Regions from separate parts of the Lysinibacillus sp. EB106-09-02-XG168 genome, predicted to be linked through region 2. Evidence: a T-box and tRNA genes for the amino acid it is inferred to sense, from the RefSeq annotation. Region 2 holds a T-box; the other regions hold tRNA genes.

Region 1 (2,228 bases), 4.4 Mb from region 2:
ACAGTCAGGTGCTACTACCAACTGAGCTACTTCGGAATAATGGTGGGCCTAAATGGACTCGAACCATCGACCTCACGCTTATCAGGCGTGCGCTCTAACCAGCTGAGCTATAGGCCCATTATTTTGGAGCGGGTGATGAGAATCGAACTCACGACATCAGCTTGGAAGGCTGAGGTTTTACCATTAAACTACACCCGCAAATGGTGGGTCAGGACGGAATCGAACCGCCGACACTTAGAGCTTCAATCTAATGCTCTACCAACTGAGCTACTGACCCGAAAAAATATGGAGGAGGTAGAGGGATTCGAACCCCCGCGCGGTGTTACCCGCCTGTCGGTTTTCAAGACCGATCCCTTCAGCCAGACTTGGGTATACCTCCGTAATATATAAATGGTGGAGCCTAGCGGGATCGAACCGCTGACCTCCTGCGTGCAAGGCAGGCGCTCTCCCAGCTGAGCTAAGGCCCCTTGTTAGGAAAGATGGTCGGAATGACAGGATTCGAACCTACGACCCCTTGGTCCCAAACCAAGTGCTCTACCAAGCTGAGCTACATTCCGATACTATTAGGCTTTATTTGGCGCGCCCGACAGGAGTCGAACCCATAACCTTCTGATCCGTAGTCAGACGCTCTATCCAATTGAGCTACGGGCGCATTTATAAAAACTGATGAGCCATGAAGGACTCGAACCTTCGACCCTCTGATTAAAAGTCAGATGCTCTACCAACTGAGCTAATGGCTCCTATTAAAAAATGAATGGCTGGGGTACTAGGATTCGAACCTAGGCATGACGGAATCAAAATCCGTTGCCTTACCGCTTGGCTATACCCCAATTATTAAAATGGGGCGACTGATGGGAATCGAACCCACGAATGCCGGAACCACAATCCGGTGCGTTAACCACTTCGCCACAATCGCCACTATATATAATCACAGTAGTGTTTGATAACGAGTACCTAGAAACCTGGCAGGGGCAGTAGGAATCGAACCCACACCAAAGGTTTTGGAGACCTCTATTCTACCGTTGAACTATGCCCCTAAAAATGGTGGAGGGGGACGGATTCGAACCGCCGAACCCTAAGGAGCGGATTTACAGTCCGCCGCGTTTAGCCTCTTCGCTACCCCTCCAAGGGATGATGCCGGCGATAGGAGTCGAACCCACGACCTACTGATTACAAGTCAGTTGCTCTACCAACTGAGCTACACCGGCAAAAAAAAATGGCGGTCCCGACCGGGATCGAACCGGCGATCTCCTGCGTGACAGGCAGGCATGTTAACCGCTACACCACGGGACCATTTTGGTTGCGGGGGCCGGATTTGAACCAACGACCTTCGGGTTATGAGCCCGACGAGCTACCACTGCTCCACCCCGCGATAATAGAGTGCTTGATAAAAAAATGGTGGAGGATGACGGGCTCGAACCGCCGACCCCCTGCTTGTAAGGCAGGTGCTCTCCCAGCTGAGCTAATCCTCCTGGGTATAATGCCTAGCGACGTCCTACTCTCACAGGGGGAAGCCCCCAACTACCATCGGCGCTAAAGAGCTTAACTTCCGTGTTCGGTATGGGAACGGGTGTGACCTCTTTGCCATCATCACTAGACTATTTTCGGCTTTCAATATACGTCGCATTTCTTCGTCAGCTTCAGTCGTTCAGTCAGTCACGTACTTAAGTACGCTCCTTCCCTCTCTCCATCGCTTCCTCGAACTACTCGTATCTTGAAACCCTATATGAAAGAAATTGTTCTTTCAAAACTGGATAAACGGTTCATTGAATGTTTCAAACATGTTGGTTAAGTCCTCGATCGATTAGTATTCGTCAGCTCCATGTGTCACCACACTTCCACCTCGAACCTATCTACCTCATCGTCTTTGAGGGATCTTACTTACTTGCGTAATGGGAAATCTCATCTTGAGGGGGGCTTCATGCTTAGATGCTTTCAGCACTTATCCCGTCCACACATAGCTACCCAGCGATGCCTTTGGCAAGACAACTGGTACACCAGCGGTGTGTCCATCCCGGTCCTCTCGTACTAAGGACAGCTCCTCTCAAATTTCCTACGCCCACGACGGATAGGGACCGAACTGTCTCACGACGTTCTGAACCCAGCTCGCGTACCGCTTTAATGGGCGAACAGCCCAACCCTTGGGACCGACTACAGCCCCAGGATGCGATGAGCCGACATCGAGGTGCCAAACCTCCCCGTCGATGTGGACTCTTGGGGGAGATAAG
Region 2 (2,228 bases):
TAATTGTTATGTTGGGTGATTATCAGGCATTTGACAAAGATAATATTATTAAGATACATGAAGAAGGCTTTCAAGCGGGCTATTTTGATGAATCGCTAAGAGATTATTTAGCGAATGCGGCAATAAATTATTATGAAAATAAATCAAAAGAAGATTTAAAACTAGAATTAACTCGAGATGTGAGTCTTGCGTCAATGTCATTAATTTTGTTAGCAAATGAAGCTGGTTTTGACACAATTACTATGTCAGGCTATGATTCTAAGGAATTAAAAGATATCTTAAATATTTCTGAAAGGTATTTAGACGTTATGCTTATAGCCATTGGTAAAGGTACTAAAGCCGGCCATAAGACCGTAAGGCATAATGTTAGTAAGATAATGTATAGAAACAACATAATTTAGTGTTCTTATCGTCTTTACAAAAATAGTATCACCTTAATTTATTGACAATTCAAATAAAGGTACTATAATAATTAACAAGATTTGCATAACGAAAAACTGTTGATAACAGTTTGGAGTATAAGAGTAAAAGCATAGAAGAGAACGAGTAGTTTTAATGGAACTTACAGAAAGTAGCCGGTCGATGAGAGGCGCAAGGAAAGTTAAAATGAATACATCTTGGAGCTGCGTACCGAACTTTAGTAGGCTACGACGGGTTTGCATCCGTAATCATTGCAAAGGTATCGCCATTTGGCCGTACCTATTGAGAAGGGTTATGTGAATAACTCTTAAATTAAGGTGGTAACACGTTCATACGCGTCCTTTAGGTTAATTCCTAAAGGGCGTTTTTTTTATTTTCATTAGCAAAAGAGCATCTGCTGAATGAAGATTTAGCTTTCGGACGTAATTACGCCAAGGCGAAATTGATTTTTGCTCTTATAGAACTTGCAATATGAATTCAATATTTAAGGAGTTGTATTGTATGTTTTTAAAACCAGAGGAACAATTAGAAATTATTCAAAAGGGTGTAGGTAAGATTGTTAATAGAGAAGAGTTATTAGTAAAATTAGACCATTCTTTTAAGGAACAAAAGCCTTTAACGATTAAGCTTGGTTTAGATCCTTCTGCGCCAGACATTCATTTAGGGCATGCTGTTGTGCTACGGAAAATTAAACAAATGCAAGATTTAGGTCATCGAGTGGTCATTATTATTGGCAATTTTACGGGGCGTATAGGAGACCCAACAGGAAAAGCAAAAGGGCGCATTGCGTTAAGTGATGAAATTGTAAAGGAAAACGCTAAAACATATTGTGAGCAAATTTATAAAATTTTAAATAAGGAAAAGACTGCTGTACCTTTTAATAGTGAGTGGTTATCAACGTTAACGTTTGAGGAGTTTATCAAATTAGCTGCGACGACTTCTGTAGCGCGTATGTTAGAACGTGATGATTTCCAAAAGCGCTATAACAATCATGTGCCAATTGGCATTCATGAATTTTTCTATCCTTTAATGCAAGCGTATGATTCAGTCGAAACTTTTGCTGATATTGAATTAGGCGGTACCGACCAAACGTTTAATATTTTAATGGGGCGCACATTACAAAAGCATTTAGGGCTTGAGAAACAAATTGCCATTTTCATGCCGTTATTAGAAGGTTTAGATGGTGTTGAAAAAATGAGTAAAAGCTTAGGGAATTATATTGGCGTAAATGAAGTACCAGAAGTAATGTTCAAAAAAGTAATGGAAGTACCTGATGCATTAATTATTAAATATTTTGAACTTGCAACAGATGAACATCCTAACGTGATTAAAGAAGTGGAAGAGCGATTATTAAAAGGTGAAAATCCGCGAGATATCAAACTAGAGTTAGCAGAAATTATTACTACTTTGTATCATGGGGGAAAGTCTATGAAGGAAGCGAAGTAATATTTTGAAACAGCATTTCAAAAGAAAAAAATCCCTGATAACATACCCTCGATAGTAATTGAAATAGGAAAAGAATCTGTACTAGATATTATTCCCTCATTAATTGCCAAAGACTATATTAAAAGTAAAAGTGAATTTATACGTTTAATGAAACAAAATGGCGTTTCTTTAAATGGTGAAAAACTTACAGTAGATGATATTGATAAAATCTTAATGAATGATGAAGTTTTACAAATTGGGAAGAAACGATTTATACGATTTATAAAATAAGAGTGATTAAGTTAATTATTCGTAAAAGGGTAGAAAAGATAAAATCACCTTCGAATAACGAAGGTGATTCTATCTTTTATTATTTCCCTAAA
Region 3 (2,228 bases), 460 kb from region 2:
TTTCGGTGTTCCTGTTACCACAGCACCTATTATCTCAATATTTATTTCCCTTCTCCTTGTTAAACTCCTGTTTAACTTAATAGCTTCTATTATTGTTACTGCTGTTACAAAAACGTTCGTGCTGCTGGTGCATCACTTTGGATTACTACTGTAAAACAAATCTGATTATGTGTAAAATTTGTGTAAAACAAAATCAATTCTTATCGTTTTCTATCTTATTCTCAGGAAATGCAAAAAGCTCATAAACCCTATCATATCAAGGTTTATGAGCTTTCTTAACTTTTTTATCGTAACGTAAATTAAACTAAAGATACCGGTGGTCGGGGTCGAACCGACACTCCAAAGGAACACGATTTTGAGTCGTGCGCGTCTGCCAATTCCGCCACACCGGCACAATGGAGATAAAAAAAATCGGATAAACCGATTGAGTAATAAATTATGGAGGCGGCAACCGGATTTGAACCGGTGATAAAGGTGTTGCAGACCTGTGCCTTACCACTTGGCTATGCCGCCTTAATAATTGGAGCGGAAGACGAGGTTCGAACTCGCGACCCCCACCTTGGCAAGGTGGTGTTCTACCACTGAACTACTTCCGCAATAAATGGCTGGGATACCTGGATTCGAACCAGGGCGTGACGGAATCAAAATCCGTTGCCTTACCGCTTGGCTATATCCCAAAAGTTAAATATATAAATGGGGCGACTGATGGGAATCGAACCCACGAATGCCTGAACCACAATCAGGTGCGTTAACCACTTCGCCACAACCGCCATATTATTATATTTTATTATTTTAAATTAAATGGGGCGACTGATGGGAATCGAACCCACGAATGCCTGAACCACAATCAGGTGCGTTAACCACTTCGCCACAACCGCCATGAAATTAATTAATTGGCAGGGGCAGTAGGAATCGAACCCACATCAAAGGTTTTGGAGACCTCTATTCTACCGTTAAACTATGCCCCTATAAAAAACTGGTGGAGGGGGACGGATTCGAACCGCCGAACCCTAAGGAGCGGATTTACAGTCCGCCGCGTTTAGCCACTTCGCTACCCCTCCGGGAATACATGGTGCCGGCGATAGGAGTCGAACCCACGACCTACTGATTACAAGTCAGTTGCTCTACCAACTGAGCTACACCGGCAAAAAAATATGGTGGGTCAGGACGGAATCGAACCGCCGACACTTAGAGCTTCAATCTAATGCTCTACCAACTGAGCTACTGACCCATATTTTTAAAAAATGGCGGTCCCGACCGGGATCGAACCGGCGATCTCCTGCGTGACAGGCAGGCATGTTAACCGCTACACCACGGGACCATTTTGGTTGCGGGGGCCGGATTTGAACCAACGACCTTCGGGTTATGAGCCCGACGAGCTACCACTGCTCCACCCCGCGATAATAAGGTGATTTATTTAAATAATGGTGGAGGATGACGGGCTCGAACCGCCGACCCTCTGCTTGTAAGGCAGATGCTCTCCCAGCTGAGCTAATCCTCCATCTGGGTATTAAATGGTGACCCCTACGGGATTCGAACCCGTGTTACCGCCGTGAAAGGGCGGTGTCTTAACCACTTGACCAAGGGGCCATCGTTTGGAATGGAAAATCCTTAAAGTGCTGGCGGAGAGTAAGGGATTTGAACCCTTGAGACAGTGTTAACCGCCTACACGATTTCCAATCGTGCTCCTTCGGCCACTCGGACAACTCTCCAAGAATGGCTCCGAAGGCAGGACTCGAACCTGCGACAACCTGATTAACAGTCAGGTGCTACTACCAACTGAGCTACTTCGGAATAATTTTATCATATAGCCTAGCGACGTCCTACTCTCACAGGGGGAAGCCCCCAACTACCATCGGCGCTAAAGAGCTTAACTTCCGTGTTCGGTATGGGAACGGGTGTGACCTCTTTGCCATCATCACTAGACTATTTTGAAAGACAATACTTATTATAACATATCTTTGTTGAAGTTACAAGTATATTTTTAATAGTTTTTATTCTTTCAAAACTGGATAAACGGTGCATTGAATGTTTCAAACATTTTGGTTAAGTCCTCGATCGATTAGTATTCGTCAGCTCCATGTGTCACCACACTTCCACCTCGAACCTATCTACCTCATCGTCTTTGAGGGATCTTACTTACTTGCGTAATGGGAAATCTCATCTTGAGGGGGGCTTCATGCTTAGATGCTTTCAGCACTTATCCCGTCCACACATAGCTACCCAGC

Evidence for each region. A T-box is a leader RNA that pairs with one kind of tRNA and senses whether it is charged. The one in region 2 lies ahead of tyrS (tyrosine--tRNA ligase), so its partner is inferred to be a tRNA-Tyr.
Region 1: it has a tRNA-Tyr gene. The T-box ahead of tyrS (tyrosine--tRNA ligase) is inferred to sense a tRNA for this amino acid. The anticodon was not compared.
Region 3: it has a tRNA-Tyr gene. The T-box ahead of tyrS (tyrosine--tRNA ligase) is inferred to sense a tRNA for this amino acid. The anticodon was not compared.

The regions. Positions count from the first base shown of each region.
Region 1 is NZ_JBYTDN010000003.1:226,112-228,339, reverse strand. Features, by position in the region: tRNA gene AC3WSO_RS02280 (tRNA-Asn) at 1-36, opposite strand, end outside; tRNA gene AC3WSO_RS02275 (tRNA-Ile) at 41-117, opposite strand; tRNA gene AC3WSO_RS02270 (tRNA-Gly) at 125-198, opposite strand; tRNA gene AC3WSO_RS02265 (tRNA-Phe) at 202-277, opposite strand; tRNA gene AC3WSO_RS02260 (tRNA-Ser) at 287-379, opposite strand; tRNA gene AC3WSO_RS02255 (tRNA-Ala) at 392-467, opposite strand; tRNA gene AC3WSO_RS02250 (tRNA-Pro) at 481-557, opposite strand; tRNA gene AC3WSO_RS02245 (tRNA-Arg) at 576-652, opposite strand; tRNA gene AC3WSO_RS02240 (tRNA-Lys) at 668-740, opposite strand; tRNA gene AC3WSO_RS02235 (tRNA-Gln) at 756-830, opposite strand; tRNA gene AC3WSO_RS02230 (tRNA-His) at 841-916, opposite strand; tRNA gene AC3WSO_RS02225 (tRNA-Trp) at 964-1,037, opposite strand; tRNA gene AC3WSO_RS02220 (tRNA-Tyr) at 1,043-1,126, opposite strand; tRNA gene AC3WSO_RS02215 (tRNA-Thr) at 1,136-1,208, opposite strand; tRNA gene AC3WSO_RS02210 (tRNA-Asp) at 1,218-1,293, opposite strand; tRNA gene AC3WSO_RS02205 (tRNA-Met) at 1,298-1,372, opposite strand; tRNA gene AC3WSO_RS02200 (tRNA-Val) at 1,397-1,472, opposite strand; rRNA gene rrf (5S ribosomal RNA) at 1,483-1,598, opposite strand; rRNA gene AC3WSO_RS02190 (23S ribosomal RNA) at 1,785-2,228, opposite strand, start outside.
Region 2 is NZ_JBYTDN010000003.1:4,598,671-4,600,898, reverse strand. Features, by position in the region: gene AC3WSO_RS23270 (nitroreductase family protein) at 1-401, shown strand, start outside; T-box leader at 525-766, shown strand; partial or broken gene tyrS (tyrosine--tRNA ligase) at 922-2,136, shown strand; gene AC3WSO_RS23260 (ABC transporter substrate-binding protein) at 2,216-2,228, opposite strand, start outside.
Region 3 is NZ_JBYTDN010000003.1:4,140,649-4,142,876, forward strand. Features, by position in the region: tRNA gene AC3WSO_RS20985 (tRNA-Leu) at 312-392, opposite strand; tRNA gene AC3WSO_RS20990 (tRNA-Cys) at 440-513, opposite strand; tRNA gene AC3WSO_RS20995 (tRNA-Gly) at 522-596, opposite strand; tRNA gene AC3WSO_RS21000 (tRNA-Gln) at 603-677, opposite strand; tRNA gene AC3WSO_RS21005 (tRNA-His) at 695-770, opposite strand; tRNA gene AC3WSO_RS21010 (tRNA-His) at 803-878, opposite strand; tRNA gene AC3WSO_RS21015 (tRNA-Trp) at 895-968, opposite strand; tRNA gene AC3WSO_RS21020 (tRNA-Tyr) at 978-1,061, opposite strand; tRNA gene AC3WSO_RS21025 (tRNA-Thr) at 1,071-1,146, opposite strand; tRNA gene AC3WSO_RS21030 (tRNA-Phe) at 1,156-1,231, opposite strand; tRNA gene AC3WSO_RS21035 (tRNA-Asp) at 1,246-1,321, opposite strand; tRNA gene AC3WSO_RS21040 (tRNA-Met) at 1,326-1,400, opposite strand; tRNA gene AC3WSO_RS21045 (tRNA-Val) at 1,426-1,501, opposite strand; tRNA gene AC3WSO_RS21050 (tRNA-Glu) at 1,516-1,590, opposite strand; tRNA gene AC3WSO_RS21055 (tRNA-Ser) at 1,621-1,712, opposite strand; tRNA gene AC3WSO_RS21060 (tRNA-Asn) at 1,718-1,794, opposite strand; rRNA gene rrf (5S ribosomal RNA) at 1,811-1,926, opposite strand; rRNA gene AC3WSO_RS21070 (23S ribosomal RNA) at 2,043-2,228, opposite strand, start outside.